Regions from separate parts of the Rhodovulum sp. MB263 genome, predicted to be linked through region 1. Evidence: riboswitches for the same ligand, from Rfam matches in the RefSeq annotation. Region 1 holds a riboswitch; each other region holds the start of a gene.
The links. A riboswitch is a leader RNA that binds a small molecule or an ion and turns the genes downstream of it on or off. The one in region 1 is predicted to bind cobalamin.
Positions count from the first base shown of each region.

Region 2: linked by a shared signal. The riboswitch ahead of B5V46_RS06465 (iron ABC transporter permease) and the one ahead of B5V46_RS12500 (cysteine-rich small domain-containing protein) in region 1 are both predicted to bind cobalamin.
Region 3: linked by a shared signal. The riboswitch ahead of B5V46_RS18265 (5-methyltetrahydropteroyltriglutamate--homocysteine S-methyltransferase) and the one ahead of B5V46_RS12500 (cysteine-rich small domain-containing protein) in region 1 are both predicted to bind cobalamin.
Region 4: linked by a shared signal. The riboswitch ahead of B5V46_RS10820 (DUF4198 domain-containing protein) and the one ahead of B5V46_RS12500 (cysteine-rich small domain-containing protein) in region 1 are both predicted to bind cobalamin.

Region 1 covers NZ_CP020384.1:2,679,556-2,683,759, reverse strand. The annotation lists gene B5V46_RS12505 (succinylglutamate desuccinylase/aspartoacylase family protein) at 800-1,843, opposite strand; cobalamin riboswitch at 1,942-2,139, shown strand; gene B5V46_RS12500 (cysteine-rich small domain-containing protein) at 2,294-2,719, shown strand; gene B5V46_RS12495 (universal stress protein) at 2,760-3,620, opposite strand; gene B5V46_RS12490 (cation:proton antiporter) at 3,861-4,204, shown strand, end outside.
Region 2 covers NZ_CP020384.1:1,345,947-1,350,150, forward strand. The annotation lists gene B5V46_RS06455 (heavy metal translocating P-type ATPase) at 1-1,830, shown strand, start outside; gene cueR (Cu(I)-responsive transcriptional regulator) at 1,827-2,216, shown strand; cobalamin riboswitch at 2,254-2,455, shown strand; gene B5V46_RS06465 (iron ABC transporter permease) at 2,625-3,617, shown strand; gene B5V46_RS06470 (ABC transporter ATP-binding protein) at 3,614-4,204, shown strand, end outside.
Region 3 covers NZ_CP020385.1:22,855-27,058, forward strand. The annotation lists gene B5V46_RS18260 (Crp/Fnr family transcriptional regulator) at 283-978, shown strand; gene B5V46_RS18265 (5-methyltetrahydropteroyltriglutamate--homocysteine S-methyltransferase) at 1,321-2,451, opposite strand; cobalamin riboswitch at 2,581-2,780, opposite strand; gene B5V46_RS18270 (Fur family transcriptional regulator) at 2,875-3,300, opposite strand; gene B5V46_RS18275 (metal ABC transporter substrate-binding protein) at 3,590-4,204, shown strand, end outside.
Region 4 covers NZ_CP020384.1:2,316,971-2,321,174, forward strand. The annotation lists gene B5V46_RS10810 (hypothetical protein) at 1-385, opposite strand, end outside; gene cbiM (cobalt transporter CbiM) at 382-999, opposite strand; gene B5V46_RS10820 (DUF4198 domain-containing protein) at 1,010-1,804, opposite strand; cobalamin riboswitch at 1,942-2,155, opposite strand; gene cobO (cob(I)yrinic acid a,c-diamide adenosyltransferase) at 2,260-2,913, shown strand; gene B5V46_RS10830 (cobyric acid synthase) at 3,060-4,204, shown strand, end outside.

The DNA.
Region 1 (4,204 bases):
TCCCGAGCCCGTGCCGCTTTGCATGAAGGCGGGGATCGCACCTTGGCGTGGCTGCGCGTGGGGGATTGGCCGGTCTCCGGGCCTTGGTGCCGGGATCGCGCGCGATCAGCTTGCGCAGATGTCCGGTGTCATGGGCGGCACCCGCGATCGCGTGGCTGCCCCTTGCAAGCCCATGATCAGCGCCGCAGTCTGCGGATGATCCCACGTAGTCTCCGGTCGCTGAAGCAAGGCGCCCCGGCCTTGCGACGGCATCGGCATTGGCCTGAATTTTCGTCGTCGACCGCCGCGCGGGCGACCGATGCCTAGAGGCTGAGCTGCCCTTCTGGCCGGGTCCATCGCCCTAGACCTTGCAGATCGTGCTGTCGATCAGATCATGTCCGGCGTTGGGATCCTCGGATAAACGGCTGAAAAGACCGTCGCTGACCCCGGAGATCGCCTGTCTTCGGAACCGTGCCTGGTCCGCTCTTCCCTTGCCGAACTCCGCCGGACGACCCCGTCAGAGAGCTGCTCTGCGCGCCAGCCACGATACGGCATCCTCGAACGACCGGTTGTCGATGCGGGGTGGCCGGGAAGGCCTTCCCGCGCCGGAAGCTGGCCCTGGATCTGCGCCCATTGCACCTCCGCCAAGGCGCGTCTGCCCGGGATCGTCTTCGGTCTCGGTTCTGGAACAGAGCTCGGCCTGCTCCGGGGTGACTCTGACGGCGTGCGTGGTCGTGGCGCTGCCATGACGAACTTGTCCCATACGGCTTCCTTCCAAGCTTGAGAAAGGATCACACCATCAAACCGTGGGATCAAACACCTAGAGGATCTCGTCCTCGTCGAAAAGCTGCCCGGCCGCGACCTCGCTGGCCCAGGCGTCGATCCGGTCCTCGGCGCGGTCGGCGGGGGCGATCGCGGCCAGATGAAAGACCGCATTGCCCTCGTTCACCACCGGCAGGATGGCGCGGCCGACGATGATGCCCGGCTCGGTGGCGCGGATCTCGGCCTCGATCTCGCCGAACGGGTCCGAGACCACCGCCAGCAGATCGCCCGCCGCGACCACGTCGCCTTCCGAGCGGTAGGTACGCAAAAGCCCGCCCTGTGGCGCGCGCAGCCAGTGCGACACCCGGCAGTCGAGCGGCGCGCGCCGCGCCTTCGGCACACCCTTGGCGGGGATCATGCCGCGGTCGAACATCACCCGCAGCACGCCCGAAAGCCCGGCCCGGACCGCGACCTCGTCGAAGCGCAGTCCCTCGCCGCCCTCGTATAGCAGCATCTGGACCCCCATCCGCGCTGCGGTCTCGCGCAGCGAGCCCGGCCGTGCCCCGGAGCTCAGCACCACCGGGGCCGCGAAGACCCGGGCCAGCCGGGCCAGCTCGGGCGCGTCCGGAACCACGCGGATCTGGGGCAGGTTGGTGCGATGCACTGCCGCTGAATGCAGGTCGATGCCGATCTGGCAGCGCCCGACCACCTCCTCGACCAGAAGATGCGCCAGCCGCGCGGCCATCGAGCCGCCCGACGAGCCGGGAAAGCAGCGGTTCAGGTCGCGCCGGTCGGGCAGGTAGCGCGACAGGTTGAGAAAGCCGAAGGCGTTGACGATTGGGATCGCGATCAGCGTGCCGCGCAGCGCGCCGAGCGCGGGCAGGCTCAGAAGCCGGCGCACGATCTCGACCCCGATCACCTCGTCGCCATGCACGCCTGCGGTCACGAACATCGCGGGGCCCGGGCGGCGGCCATGAACGACATGTGCCGAGAGCGTGACCGGGGTGTGGTCGGACAGCACCGAGACCGGCAGATCCACGGTGCGGCGGCTGCCGGGCGGAACGGTTTCCGAGCCGAGCGTGAAGCCCGCCCGCGCCGTCATCTGGTTTCTGTCGGAAAGAAGGTCATGGGCGCAAGGTAGCGCCTTGCCGGGGCCGCTCGCAAGAGCCCCGCGGATTGACAGCGGCCGGCCGGGACCCCATTGATGGGGGGCGTTCTGGTGCTCCCGCGAGGGAGTGAAAAGGGAAGCCGGTGCAAATCCGGCGCTGCCCCCGCAACTGTCAGCGGCGAGCCACCGCCCCGAACCGCCACCGGAACCGGCATCGCCCGGGCCGGGAAGGCGGGCGGACCGGCCGAGACCCGCCAGCCAGGAGACCTGCCAGCGCGCCGAACCGCCCCACGGGTGGCGTGTCCGGTCGTCCGGGCCGGGCGCCATTGCCGGGGCAAGCGGCCGCGATCTGCCTTCGCTTCGCGGGCGGGTGCGGCCTTCATCCCGCCGCTGACCGGCCCGGGGCGGGTCCGTCCGCGGCCGCCGACCGGAAGGAGTTGCGCCATGCAACCCAAGGACCTGACCGATAACGAGGCCTTCAAGGGCTTCACCAACAGCGCCTGTCCGTTCCTGCCCTGCCACAAGGGCGTGGCACGCGAGTTCAACTGCCTGTTCTGCTACTGTCCGCTGATCGCCTATGAATGCCCCGGACCCTATCAGACCTATACCGATGCCAACGGGCTGACCCGGAAGGACTGCTCGGCCTGCACGCTGCCGCATGACGGCTATCTGCAATCCTGGAACTTCATCCAGCGCTGGCTGGAATATCCGCAGCCCTGGTCGGGCCGGCCGCAGACCGACCCGCCGGTCCGGCGCCCGCGCCCGCCGCAGCCGACCGGCGCGGACGAGATCCACCGGCTTCGCCGCGAGGATGGCGCGGCAAAGGACGATCTGGCAAAAGACGACGGGGTAAAAGACGGCGGCGACTGAAGGCGCCGACCGCAGGCTGCGACACCGAAGGTGGGGCGCGTCAGGCCGGGGCGGGCGGGACCGCCAGCACGTCGGCCGTGGCGCTGCGCAGCACCTGACGGGCGACGCTGCCCAGAACCATGGTTTCGAACGCGCCGCGGCTCTGGGTGCCGACAACGATCAGATCGGCCTCGGCCTCGGTCGCGGCGGCGAGGATCTCGGAGGCCGCGCTGCCGCTCCGGTGGCGCACCAGTTCGATCATCGGACCCTGCGGCAGCTCGCGCAGGAACTCGGTCAGGGCGCGGGCCGCCTCGGCCCCGGCCTCGCGCAGATGCGCCTCCCGGTCGTCCTCGCGGGTGGCGTGGATCCGCATCATCGCCGCTTCGGTCGCGTCGAAGACATGCAGCACCGAACTGCGCAGCCGATGGCCGAAGCCCAGCCCGTCCAGGCGCCGGAACGCGCCCTGCGAGCCTTCCGACAGGTCGGTCGCCAGCAGCGCATGGCGATAGGGGCCGACCGGCGGCGCATTGGCCATCAGCACCGGGCAGGCGGCGGCGCGGATCGTGCGCTCGGCCGTGGTGCCGACGAAGACATCGCGCAGGATCTGGCGCCGGTGCGGCCCGATCACCAGCAGGTCGGCCCCAAGCTGGCGCACGGCCTCGATCAGCCCGGCAAAGGGATCGGCCAGCACCACATGCGCCGCGCAGTCGAGCCCGTCATGCTCGCGCAGCGTCGCCGCCTGCTGTTGCAGAAGCCCGGCCGCGGCCTCGCGCTCGGCCTCGACGATCCTGACAGGCTGATCGTCATCGACCACATGCACCAGCCGCAGCGCGGCGCCGGTCTGGCGGGCCAGCAGCGTGGCGCGGCGCAGCGCGCGATCGGACCGTTCCGAGAAATCGGTGCCCACCAGTATGGTTTTCATGCCTGCCTCCCTCCCTTCGGGCAGCCCCCCGCCGCCTGCTGCCGATGGCGCTGCGTCAAATCTGATCGGGGGCGTTCATCTTTCCGCAGAAGTACTTATGTGAGCCCAGATCATTTTGAAAGGCGTGCCCCCGACGATGACCCTCTTGCCGCACCGGACCCCGCATCCCGACACGACCATTCCTGTCGCCTTCATCGCCACGGGCCCGGATCGGGCCCTTCCGGAACGGAGGGTATCGTGATGGAGACGTTGCTGCATTCGCAGTTCGGCGAGATCGCGACGCTTCTGGTGCTGGCGGCGGCCATCGGGTTCGCGGGGCTGCTGCTGCGCCAGCCGCTGATCGTGAGCTTCATCGCCGTCGGGCTGGTCGCGGGGCCCTCGGCGCTCGACATCGTGCGTTCGTCGGACCAGATCGACCTTCTGTCGCAGCTCGGGATCGCGGTGCTGCTGTTCCTCGTGGGCATCAAGCTTGACGTCAAGCTGATCCGCTCGCTCGGGGCGGTGTCGCTTCTGACCGGGCTGGGGCAGGTGGCCTTCACCTCGGTCTTCGGCTACCTGATCGGGCTGGGGCTGGGGCTTGGCCA
Region 2 (4,204 bases), 1.3 Mb from region 1:
ACCACCGCGATCCTCGCCGGTCCCGGCCGCGCCTTCTTCGTCAAGGGCGTGCCGCTCCTGCTGAAGGGCGCGCCCGACATGAATGCTCTGGTCGCGCTCGGCACCGCCGCCGCCTGGGCCTATTCGACCCTTGCAACCTTCGCCCCCGGCCTGCTGCCCGAAGGCACGGCGCATATCTATTTCGAGGCCGCCGCGGTCATCGTCACCCTGATCCTGATCGGCCGCAGCCTCGAGGCCCGCGCCCGCGGCCGCACCGGCGAGGCGATCCGGCATCTTCTGGGCCTGCAGCCGCGCAGCGCCCGGGTGGTGACCGAAAATGGCCTCGAGGAACGGCCCGTCGAGCAACTCGCGCCCGGCGATCTGATCGAGATCCGGCCCGGCGAGCGCATCCCGACCGATGGCGAGATCGTCGAGGGCCAGGGCCCGGTCGACGAATCGATGCTGACCGGCGAGCCGATGCCGGTCGACAAGGCGCCCGGCGACGCAGTCACGGGCGGCACCGTCAATGGCGCCTCCGCGCTGAGATTCCGCGCCACCCGGGTCGGCCGCGATACCGCGCTGGCCCAGATCGTGGCGATGGTCGAGACGGCGCAGGGCGCCAAGCTGCCGGTGCAGGCGCTGGCCGACCGGATCACCGGCATCTTCGTTCCCGCCGTCCTCGTCGTCGCGGCGCTGACCGTGGCGCTCTGGCTGATTGTCGGTCCCGACCCGGCGCTGGGGCTTGCGCTGGTCGCGGGCGTCTCGGTGCTGATCGTCGCCTGTCCCTGCGCCATGGGGCTGGCCACGCCGACCTCGGTGATGGTGGGCACGGGCCGCGCTGCCGAAATGGGGGTTCTCTTCCGCAAGGGCGATGCGCTGCAAAGCCTGTCGGGCGTCGCGACGGTCGCCTTCGACAAGACCGGCACCCTGACCGAGGGCCATCCCGAACTGACCGGTATCCGGCTGGCCGACGGCTTTGAAAGGGACGATGTCCTGGCCGCTGCCGCCGCGCTCGAGGCCCGCTCGGAGCATCCGCTTGCCCGCGCCATCCTGGCCGCCGCGCCAGATCATCCCGAGGCCGAAGGGGTCGAGGCGTTGCCCGGTTTCGGCGTCCGGGGACGGATCGGCGGCCGTGACGTCCTGGTGGGCGCCGAACGGCTGATGGCGCGCGAGGGCATCGCGCTCGGGCCCCTCGAGGCCGAGGCCGCGACGCTGGCCGCCACGGGGGCGACGCCCGTTTTCGTGGCCATCGACGGAGGGGCGGCGGGCGTGCTGGCGCTGGCCGACCCGATCAAGCCCTCGGCGCGCGCGGCGATCGCGGGGCTCCACCGGATGGGGGTCGCGACCGCGCTGATCACCGGCGATACCGAGCCGACCGCGCGCGCCGTCGCGGCCGAGCTTGGCATCGACCATGTCGTGGCGGGCGTTCTGCCCGGCGGCAAGGTCGAGGCGCTGGAGGGGCTTCGCGCCGAGGGCCCGGTCGCCTTCGTCGGCGACGGGCTGAATGACGCGCCCGCACTGGCCGCGGCCGATGTGGGGCTTGCCATCGGCACCGGCACCGATGTCGCCATCGAGGCGGGCGACGTGGTGCTGATGTCGGGCGATCCGCAGGGCGTGGTCAATGCGCTCCATGTCAGCCGCCGGACTCTGGCCAATATCCGCCAGAACCTGTTCTGGGCCTTCGCCTATAACGTCGCGCTGATCCCGGTGGCGGCAGGCGTGCTCTATCCGCTGAACGGCCTTCTCCTGTCGCCGATGCTGGCCGCGGGCGCGATGGCCTGCTCGAGCCTCTTCGTGCTGTCGAACGCGCTTCGGCTGCGCGGGCTCGGCCCGCTGGAGGCCGGGTCATGAATATCGGCGACATCTCGAAGGTCACCGGGCTGCCGGCCAAGACCATCCGCTATTACGAGGAGATCGGTCTGATCCGTCCGGCCCGGGGCGACAATGGCTACCGGCATTTCTCGGAAACCGACCGGCACAACCTGACCTTTCTGGGCCGGGCCCGGTCGCTCGGCTTCTCGATCGAGGAATGCCGGGCGCTTCTGGCGCTTTACACCGACAAGGAGCGCGCCAGCGCCAATGTGAAGCAGATCGCCCGCGTCCATCTGGCGCAGATCGAGGCCAAGATCGCCGAGTTGCAGGCGATGCGCGCCACCTTGGCCGAGCTGGTCTCGGCCTGTGCGGGCGATCAGCGTCCCGATTGTCCGATCCTGAAGGGGCTGGCGGGCGAGGGCTGAGCCCGCTCAAAGGGCTTTGACAATGCGCGCCGATGGGCTAGGCAGGAGCGACTTCGGTTCCGGCCGGGAAGGCCGGATAAAAGGGAACGCGGTGCGCCCTCTCAGGGGCAACTCCGCGGCTGCCCCCGCAACTGTAGGCGGAGAGCGCGGCTGACAGATGCCACTGGGCCAGGGCCCGGGAAGGCCAGCCAAGCAAGGACCCGCAAGCCAGGAGACCTGCCGGAGCGACGATCACCCTTTCCGGGCGCGGGGCGCGCCCCGGAGCGGCCAGCCCGCAGCGGTGAGACAGATCACCGTCCGGGGAGCTGGCCCGATCCCGCCGCGCCCCGGACCGCCCGCAAGGGCAGGGAAGGGCAGGGCGATGGACGATCCGGAGACAAGACCGGCCGACCAGGACGGAGCGCGCGCATGAGGGGGCAGGGGCTCTTCTGGGCGCTTGCGCTGCTGGTGGCGGCGCTTTTCGGGCTGTCGCTGCTGATCGGTCCGGCCGGGTTGTCGGTCGGCGACAGCCTCTCGGCGCTGCTGGCCGGGCGCGGTGAGGCGGCGGTGCTGGTCATGCGCGAGATCCGGCTGCCACGCGCGATCCTTGCCGTGCTGGTGGGTGCGAGCCTCGGGCTCTCGGGTGCGGCCCTTCAGGGCTACATGCGCAACCCGCTGGCCGAGCCCGGTCTGATCGGCGTCTCGTCGAGTGCCGCGCTGGGCGCGGTGCTGGCGCTGCAAACGGGGCTCGCCTCGGCGCATGTGCTGGCGCTGCCGGCCTCGGCGCTGACCGGCGCGCTGATCGCCGTCTCGCTGCTGCTGCTTCTGGCCGGACCGCGCGGTGGGGCCTTCACGCTGATCCTCGCGGGCATCGCCCTTTCGGCGCTGGCGGGCGCGCTGACGCAACTGGTGCTGAACCTCTCGCCCAATCCTTACGCCACGGCCGATATCGTCTTCTGGCTGATGGGTTCGCTGGCCGACCGGTCCTTCACCCATGTCTGGCTGGCGCTGCCGCTGACGCTTCTGGGCTGGTTGATGCTGGCCGGGCTCGGCCGCGGGCTCGATGCCCTGACGCTGGGCGAGGATGCGGCGGCGGCGCTGGGCATCCGGCTCGGGCGGATGCGCCTCGCGCTGGTCCTGGGTGTCGCGGCCTCGGTGGGCGCGGGGGTGGCGGTCGCGGGCGCCATCGGCTTTGTCGGTCTGATCGTGCCGCATCTGCTGCGCCCGCTGGTGGGCGCCCGGCCCGGGCGGCTGCTGGCGGCCTCGGCGCTGGGCGGCGCGGCCCTTCTGCTGGCCGCCGATATCGGCGTGCGGCTGGTGCTGCCCGACCGCGATCTCAAGCTGGGCGTCGTGACCGCGCTGATCGGGGCGCCGCTGTTCATCCGGCTGATCTACCGCACCCGGGCGGAGGCGGGCGCATGACCGAGCTTGAGCTTTCGCATCTGACCGTCCGGCGCGGCGCCTGCCCTGTGGTCGACGATGTCACCGCGCGGCTGTCACCGGGCGACTGCGTGGGCCTTGTCGGTCCCAATGGCGCGGGCAAGACCACATTGATGCGCGCAGCCCTCGGCCTTCTGCCGCACAAGGGCACATCGAGCCTCGCGCGCCTCCCCGCGCCCGAGCGTGCCCGCACCGCTGCCTGGCTGCCGCAAACGCGCGAGATCGCCTGGCCGGTCAGCGTCGAGACCCTGGTCGCGCTTGGCCGCACGCCGCATCTGGGGCCGGGCCAGCGTCCCGGACCCGCCGACCGTGCCGCCGTTGACGCCGCGATGGCCCGCCTCGAACTTGGCGGTTTCGCCACGCGCTGCGCGACCGAGCTGTCTGGGGGCGAACAGGCGCGGGTGCTGATCGCCCGGGCGCTGGCGCAGGAGGCGCCGATCCTGATGGCCGACGAACCCATTGCCGGGCTCGACCCGGCGCATCAGTTCACCACCATGGCGCTGTTCGCGCGCCTCGCCGCCGAAGGCCGCCTCGTGATGGTCTCGCTCCACGATCTGGGGCTGGCGGTC
Region 3 (4,204 bases), on a different replicon from region 1:
CCGCCGCCAGTCGTCCGGCGAGTGGGCAGCCTCTCGTCGAGTTCCGGGGCATCCGGCCCGTTCCCGGGTACGAAAGGCCGCCCCGCAATGTCGCCGCGGCCGGGCCTTGTCCCCTTCCGGGAGAGCGCCGATGCGGCACGGGCGATGGGGCTGCCGCAACAGGGGGGACAGCAGATGTCGCAGGGGAAGCCTCCTTTCGCCGTCATATGCGTTTTCATGCCTTCCCTTTTGCGCTGTCGCGGGCCAGACCTCATTGCGTTTCGACAAATTCGGGGCCGGTTCATGGTCGCAAAACTGGATGAAAGCCTGTTGCAGGATGTCGGCCCGTTCCGGCGGCTCGACCGGGGACAGATCCGCGAGATCCTCGATCTGGCCACCGCCCGGCGTTTTGACGAGGGCGCGGCCGTGTTCCGCGAGGGCCACCCGGCAGAGCGTTTCCATCTGCTTCTGGACGGCGTGATCCGGGTCATGCGCATCACCGCCGAAGGCACGGCGGTGACCGCGCTCCATATCCCGTCGGGGCAGCTTTTCGGGATTGCCCGGGCGCTCCGGCGCGAGAGCTATCCCGCCACGGCGATCTGCGCGCGGGACTGTCTGACGCTGTCCTGGCCGATGAGCCTCTGGGACGGTTTCACGGCCCGCTATGACGGCTTCGCCGAAGAGGGCTACAGGACCGTCGGCACCCGCGTCGGCGAGATGAATGCGCGGCTGATCGAGATGGCCACGCAACAGGTGCAGCAGCGCGTGGCGGGGGCGCTGTTGCGGCTGATCGCGCAGTCGGGCCGCGAGGTGGAGGCGGGGATCGAGATCGCCTTTCCGGTGACGCGGCAGGACATCTCGGACATGACCGGCACGACGCTGCACAGCGTCAGCCGCCTGCTGAGCGCCTGGGAAAAGGCGGGCATCGTGGCCAGCCGCCGGCGCCATGTCACCGTGACCGATCCGCAGCGTCTGGGGCTGATCGGCGACGGACGGTAAGCCGCACCGCCGGGCGAATGGGCGCAGGCCCCGCGCCCCGGACCCGGCCGCCGGGCGACACCGGGGGAGGGGCGGAAAGACATCGGAGACATGTCGCGAAAGGTGGCATCGGCGCATGTTCTCGGCGCGAGGGGCCTGTTCGCGATCCAGGCGCCGGGCGGAGCGACGGCCTTCCGAATCCAGGCCTTGTCGGCGTCTGCCTTGGAGGTCTGGCGCCCGGCCGGAGAGCGGCGCATCCCCGGCCGGTCGGGACCCTCTGCGGCAGATCCCGGCGAAAGGGCGCCCGCAGGAGACAAGACGGGCCTGCCTCCGTTCCGGGCGCCCCGCCCCGTCCCCTTTGCGTCAGGTTTCGCCCCAGATCGCCTCGGCGCTCTTCACGACCAATTCCAGCTTGCGCTTCTGGTCGTCCTCGGTGATCTCGTTGCCATGCTCGGTCGAGGCGAAACCGCATTGGGGTGCGACGCCGAGCTGGCCGATATCGACATATTTCGACACCTCGTCATATTTCGCCCTGATCCAGTCCAGCGATTCCAGCTTGCCGGTCTTGGTGGTGATGAAGCCGGGCATGACCCGCTTGCGGCCCTTCGGCAGCGCGGCCAGCGGCTCGAGCCCGCCGGCCCGCCCGGTGTCGTATTCCATCAGGTAGATATCGACCGAGGTGCCGTTGAAGATCGCGTCGGCCGCGACGTGATAGCCGCCCTCGGCCACATGCGAGGAGCGGAAATTGCCGCGGCACATATGCATCCCGATCACCATGTCGGCCGGGCGATCCTTGATCGCCTCTTCCAGCATCCAGGCATATTTGCGGATCAGCGCGTCGGGATCCTGGCCCATGGCGCGGCGCTCCTCGCGCTGGGTCTCGTCGCCGAGATAGGCGAAGAAGATGTCGTCGAGCTGCAGATAGCGGCAACCGACATCGTAGAAGGCCCTGACCGCCTTGCGGTAGGTCGCGGCGATGTCATGGAACATCAGCTCCTGATCCAGATAGGGCTTGTGCTCGATATTCTCGGGAACCATCCGGTAATGGCAGGCCGAGGGCCCCGGGATCGAGATCTTGGCGATGCCCTCGCCCGGCGCCACCAGATCCCTGACATAGGTGAAATGCCGCAGCATCGGGTGATCGGCGGGGAAATCCAGCGGCCCGGTCAGATGCGCCTCGATGGGCGGGGTCTTGTGCTTTGTCTGAAACGGCAGGCTGCGGGTCGAGGGCTTCATGTCCAGCCCGGTCAGCATCCCCATGAAATCGTAATGCCAGAACTGGCGGCGGGCCTCGCCATCGGTGAAGACCTTGAGACCGGCGGCCTTCTGCATCGCAACCATGTCGGGGATCTCGCGGTCCTCGACGGCGCAGAGCTCGGCGCCTTTCAGGCCCTGCATCCTGGCCCCGGCAATCGCCTGCGGGCGCAACAGCGAGCCGACATGATCTGCCCGAGGAAGCGCAGGGCGGAGGGAGGAGGTATCTTCGGTCGTCATCGTGACATGCCTTTCGAACGGCCCGCGCTCGGCGCGCGCCGGAACTGGAAACGAAACCCCGCGACCGGCGTCGCGGAGCGGCGGTGTCACCTTTGCGGAAGGCCGCTCCCGGCACGCCCCACGCGGCCGGAACAGGTGATCGGTCCAGGCAGGTTTCCTGACTCGCGGATGAGCGCCTTGCCCGGCCTTCCCGGCGCGCGCGGCCAGTGGCATTGTCGGGCAGGCTGTCCGCCTACAGTTGCGGGGGCAGTTCCGGCTCCGGCCGACGGGCCGTCCCGGATTCCCTTTTCACCGGACATCGATCCGGCACCTGAACCGCGCCAGAGATGCGAGAGCGGCGCGCGACTGTCAATGCGCCGGGCTTTCAGAAGTTTTCATGACAATGATGAGGGCGCTGCAGGTTCCGCACCTGACCCGGCCCGGTCAGCGCGGTTTGCGCGGCCTGACATAGAGTTCCAGCTTGTGGCTGACGATCTCGAAACCGTGCTTGCGGGCGATCTCTTCCTGCAGCCGCTCGATCTCGTCGGATCTGAATTCGACCACCTCGCCGGTCTCGAGATTGATGAAATGGTCGTGATGCTGTTCGGGGGCCGGTTCGTAGCGCAGGCGTCCGTCCTCGAACATGTGGCGTTCGATCAGCCCCTTCTCGGCAAGCTTGTTCATCGTCCGGTAGACGGTGGCGATGTTGATCCCCGGCTCGATGGCGGCGACCCTGCGATGCAGCTCTTCGACATCGGGATGATCCCCGGCCGCATCCAGCACCTCGAGGATGACCCGGCGTTGCCCGGTGATGCGAAGACCGTGCCGCCGACAGATGTCGAGCAAGGACTCGGGGCTGGCTTTGGTCATGGGGCGTCCGCTCCGTCGGTGATGTCCTGTGCCCGACACCGGAGCGGGCCGGTCGGGCTGAAGCGATGCCATAGCATGAACGCGTGGCAAGGTCATCCGGCTTGACGACAGGCAGGGCCGCCGGACCCGGGCGGCCGGGAAGGCAGGCAGGGGGTGGCAGGCCTCCGGTTGCGGGCTGCAATTGCAAATAACTTGCAACAAGCCATGGGGCTGCTATCTGTATCTGCGACTCTCTTGCAACTGGGCGGCCCGTGCAGGGCGATTGCCCGAACCCTGGAAAGGACGGTCCATGAGCCTGAAGATGACAGGCCTGATCGGGGTGGCGGCTACGGCCGGGCTGATGGCGGGCGCCGCACTTGCGGATGCAGACCGGATGAAGGTGGTGACGACCTTCACGGTCCTGGCCGACATGGCCCGGCATGTGGCAGGCGATGCGGCCGATGTGGTCTCGATCACCAAGCCGGGGGCCGAGATCCACGGCTATGAGCCGACGCCGCGCGACATCCTCCGGGCGCAGGATGCCGACCTGATCCTGTCGAACGGCCTGAATCTCGAGCTGTGGTTCCAGCAGTTCCTGGACCATCTCGGCGACGTGCCCTCGGTCACGCTGAGCGAGGGCATCGACCCGATCCCGATCGCCGAGGGCGCCTATCGGGGCAAGCCGAACCCGCATGCCTGGATGGGGCTCGAGACGGCGCTTGTCTATGTCGACAATATCCTCGACGCCTTTGCCGAGCACGACCCCGCCAATGCCGCGACCTATGTCCGGAATGCCACCGCTTACAAGGACGCGCTGCGCGCCACGCTCGAGCCGCTGAAGGCCGAGATCGCGACCATTCCCGAGGCGCAGCGCTGGCTGGTCACCTGCGAGGGCGCGTTCAGTTACCTGGCGCGGGATTTCGGG
Region 4 (4,204 bases), 360 kb from region 1:
CTGCCCCGGCTTCAGGGGCGGTTTCAGCGGCAGCTTCGGCGGCAGCCCGAGCGGCGGGGCTGTCGAGGATCGCCGCGACCTCCTCGGCGCTCATGGTGAATTCGGCGACATGGCCCGCACCCAGATCGGCGCGGAAGACATGGGCCACGGCGCGCGTCGGGCGGAAGGTGAACAGACCGTCGGCATCGGTCATCGTCTCGCCGAGGCGGTTGCCCTCGGGATCGAACACCCCGACCGGGGCATCGACGGCCATGTCGCCATTGGAAAAGCCGACCTCGCCCTCGATCAGGGCCCCGCTGGGATAGGCGGCGGCGATCACCTTGTGCGCGAGCGCGGGCATGGGCGCCAGAACAAGCGCCAGGGTCAGGAAAATCGGGCGGATCATCGGGCGGGTCCTTGCAGGCTGAGAAAGAGATCGGGCTTGACCTGGATGGCCAGATAGACGGCTGCGGCACTCAGCAGGCCCTCGATCGCCATCACCGGAACATGGGCGAGAAAGACCAGCTTGGCCGCCGGAAGAAAGGCCGCACCGCTGAGCGCGAGGGCGACACCGACAAGCGCGGCGGTCAGCGCGATGGCCAGCGCGCCGCCGATACCGCCCCAGATCGCGGCGGTCCGCGGACTGCCGGACGCGATCCCGCGCCGGCAGAGGTAATGCACGATCACCGCGGGCAGCGCGATGTTCAGGGTATTGACCCCCAGCACCGTCAGCCCGCCGAAACCGAAGAAGACCGCCTGGAGCAGAAGCCCCACGAACAGCGCGGGAAAGGCGGCCCAGCCGAGCACCAGCCCGGCCAGACCGTTCAGGATCAGGTGCACCGAGGACGGGCCGATCGGCACATGGATCAGCGAGGCCACGAAGAAGCTGGCCGAGAGCATCCCGGCGGCGGGGATCTTCTCGAGCGTCAGATCGCGCAACCCGCGGGCGACGCCTCCGGCCGCCAGCACCGCACCGCCGATCACCACGGGCGCCGCCAGCGCCCCGTCCACGATATGCATGGCCCCGCCCCTATTTCAGATCGAAGGCGCGGATCCAGAGGACCGCATCCTGGCTGAGTTCCTTGCCCTCATGTTCGGTATCGGGCCCGACCCCCAGCGCGGCAAAGCCCCAATAGCCCGCCTTCGGCACGCCGAAGGTGAAATAGCCGTTCTCGTCCGTCACCGCGACAACCGCGCCGCCCGGCAACGGCCCCGCCGTCGCGGGCTTGGGCGCGCCCGTCGCCATGTCGGGCTCGGCCGCCATGTATTCGATCTCGATCTCGGCACCCGCGACCGGAGCGCCCTCGGACAGCACCCGCCCGGTGAAGGTCGAGCCCGCGATCACGTTATAGGGTTTGACCAGCGGCAGGATCTCGGCCTTGAGCCCCTGCGGGCCGTCCCAGTCGGTGGGCATCTGGCCGCGGTTGACGTAGGTCTTGGTGATCTGCTGGATGTAGATATCCTCGGAGTCCTCGTAATAGGGCGCGGGCACCGTCACCAGGACGTAATCGCCCATCCGCTTGACCGGCAGGCTGCCATCCCATGCCACAGCCTCGTTCAGCGGACCGCGAAAGACGGTCTGGCTGAGCGTCGGCTTGAGGTCGATCCGCTCGCCGCGATGGATGGCGTAGAATTCCAGCGGCTCGCCCATATCCATGACCGGCCCGCTTTCCTGCGGATGCCAGAAGATCAGCTTGACCGGCACGTCGCCGGGCGCGTCGATGAGGCTTTGCTCGGTATAGGCCAGCTGGAAATGCGCCGCCGCGACCCCGGGAACGAGGGTCAGTGCCAGCGCGGCGGTTACGAGATTGCCGTGGAAGATCAAGGTCGTTGCCTTTCAACATGAGCGGCCGGACAGGCCGCGGGAGAAAGGACGAACGGGATGAGAGGCTCGGAGCGGCCGGGCTGCGGCCGAACCGGGCCAGACGCGCACCCCGGCGTCCGGTGGAAACCGCCTCCCTTGCGGGGAAACGGGCGGCCGGCAGGTCTCCTGGCTTGCGGGTCTCAGCTTGGCTGGCCTTCCCGGGGGCCTCCCCAGTGGCGTTCTCAGCCGTGCTCGCCGCTTACAGTTGCGGGGGCAGCCGCGGAATTGCCCGTCCCTTCGGACGGGCGCACCGCGTTCCCTTTTCACGTCCGGACCCTCGGGCCCGGGCGAACCGGTCACGCATCCGTCATTGCAAGCAGCTCGGGACTTGTCAATCGGCACAACCGCCGCGCGGCCCGGGTTTGACGCGGCGGCCCCGCCCGCTAAGCTGTCCCCGACACGCGCAAGGAGCCCCCATGACCGACGAGACCGCCGCCGCCACCGATACCGCCCCCACCAATACCGCAGCCGACGACGCCCGCCATGCCAGCAAGATGGCCAAGAAGAAGGCCGCGCGCGACAAGATCATGGCCGGGAAATCCGGCGAGAAGGGGCTGATCCTGGTGCATACCGGCACCGGCAAGGGCAAGTCCTCCTCGGGCTTCGGGATGATCCTGCGCTGCATCGCCCATCAGATGCCCTGTGCCGTGGTCCAGTTCGTCAAGGGCGCCTGGGATACCGGCGAGCGGCGGCTTCTGACCTCGCATTTCGGCGATCTCTGCCAGTTCCATGCCATGGGCGAGGGCTTCACCTGGGAAACCCAGGACCGCGCCCGCGACATCGCCGCGGCCGAAAAGGGCTGGGAAAAGGCCAGGGAGCTGATCCGCGACCCCGAAATCCGCATGGTACTGCTCGACGAGATCAACATCGCGCTGCGCTACGGCTATCTCGACCCGGCCGAGGTGGTGGCCTTCCTGCAGGCCGAGAAGCCGCCGCTGTCGCATGTCGTCCTGACCGGGCGCAACGCCCCCGAAGAGGTGATCGAGGCGGCCGATCTGGTGACCGAGATGACGCTGGTCAAGCACCCGTTCCGCTCGGGCATAAAGGGCCAGCCGGGCGTCGAGTTCTGAGCCGCGCTTGACATCCGCAGGGCCCCGTCCGACACCCCCTGCCGAAAGTCGCAGGAGCCGCCATGACCCTTGACCGGACCCGGAGCCGCTATCCCGACCTGCCCCCCGGCGATGCGGCCCCGCCGATGCCCGAAATCTCGGTACCGATGCTCGACCCGGTGCCGCCGCGCCGCGCGAAGGCCCTGATGCTGCAGGGCACGAGTTCGGATGTCGGCAAGAGCCTCCTGGTCGCAGGGCTCGCCCGCGCCTATGCGCGGCGCGGCCTGAAGGTCGCGCCCTTCAAGGCGCAGAACATGTCGAACAATGCCGCCGTCGCCGCCGACAGCGACCTGCCTCCCGGCCCCGACGGCACCGCCCCCAGGGGCGAGATCGGCCGCGCCCAGGCGCTTCAGGCGCAGGCCGCGGGGCTGCCCCCCTCGATCCACATGAACCCGGTGCTGCTGAAGCCGCAGGCCATGGTCGGCTCGCAGGTGGTGCTGCGGGGCCGTCCGCTGGGCAACTGGCCCGCGCGGCATTACCACAAGCTCAAGCCCAAGCTCCTGCCCGCGGTCATGGACAGTTTCAACCGCGTCGCGGCCGGGGCCGATCTGGTGCTGGTCGAGGGCGCGGGCGCGGGCACCGAGACCTATCTGCGCAAGAGCGACATCGCCAACATGCGCTTTGCCGAGGCCGCCGATCTGCCGGTGATCCTCGTCACCGACAATGACCGGGGCGGCGCGATGGCGGCCGTGGTGGGCTCGTGGTGCCTGCATACGGCGGCCGAACGCGCCCGCATCGCGGGCTATCTGGTCAACAAGTTCCGCGGCTATTTCTCGCTTTACGAACCGGCCTGCGCGACGATCACCGAACGCACCGGCTGGCCCTTCCTGGGCGTCGCCCACTGGTTCGAGGGCGCCGCGCGGCTTCCGGCCGAGGATGCGCTGGCGCTCGAGCGGCCGGCCTCGGGCGGCGGTACCGGACTGGTGATCGCGGTGCCCCATATCGCGCGGATGGCCAATTTCGACGATCTCGATCCGCTGTCGGCCGAGCCGGGCGTCGATCTCCGCTGGGTCCGCCCGGGCGAGCCGATCCCCGCCGAGGCCGATCTGGTACTGCTGCCGGGCTCGAAGACCACCCGGCCCGCGCTCGACTCGATCCGCGCCAATGGCTGGGACATCGACATCCTCGGCCATCTGCGCCGGGGCGGGCGGGTCGTGGGCATCTGCGCCGGGTTCCAGATGCTGGGCCGGAAGGTGCGCGACCCCGACGGCATCGAGGGCCCGCCGGGCGAGACCGAGGGGCTGGGGCTTCT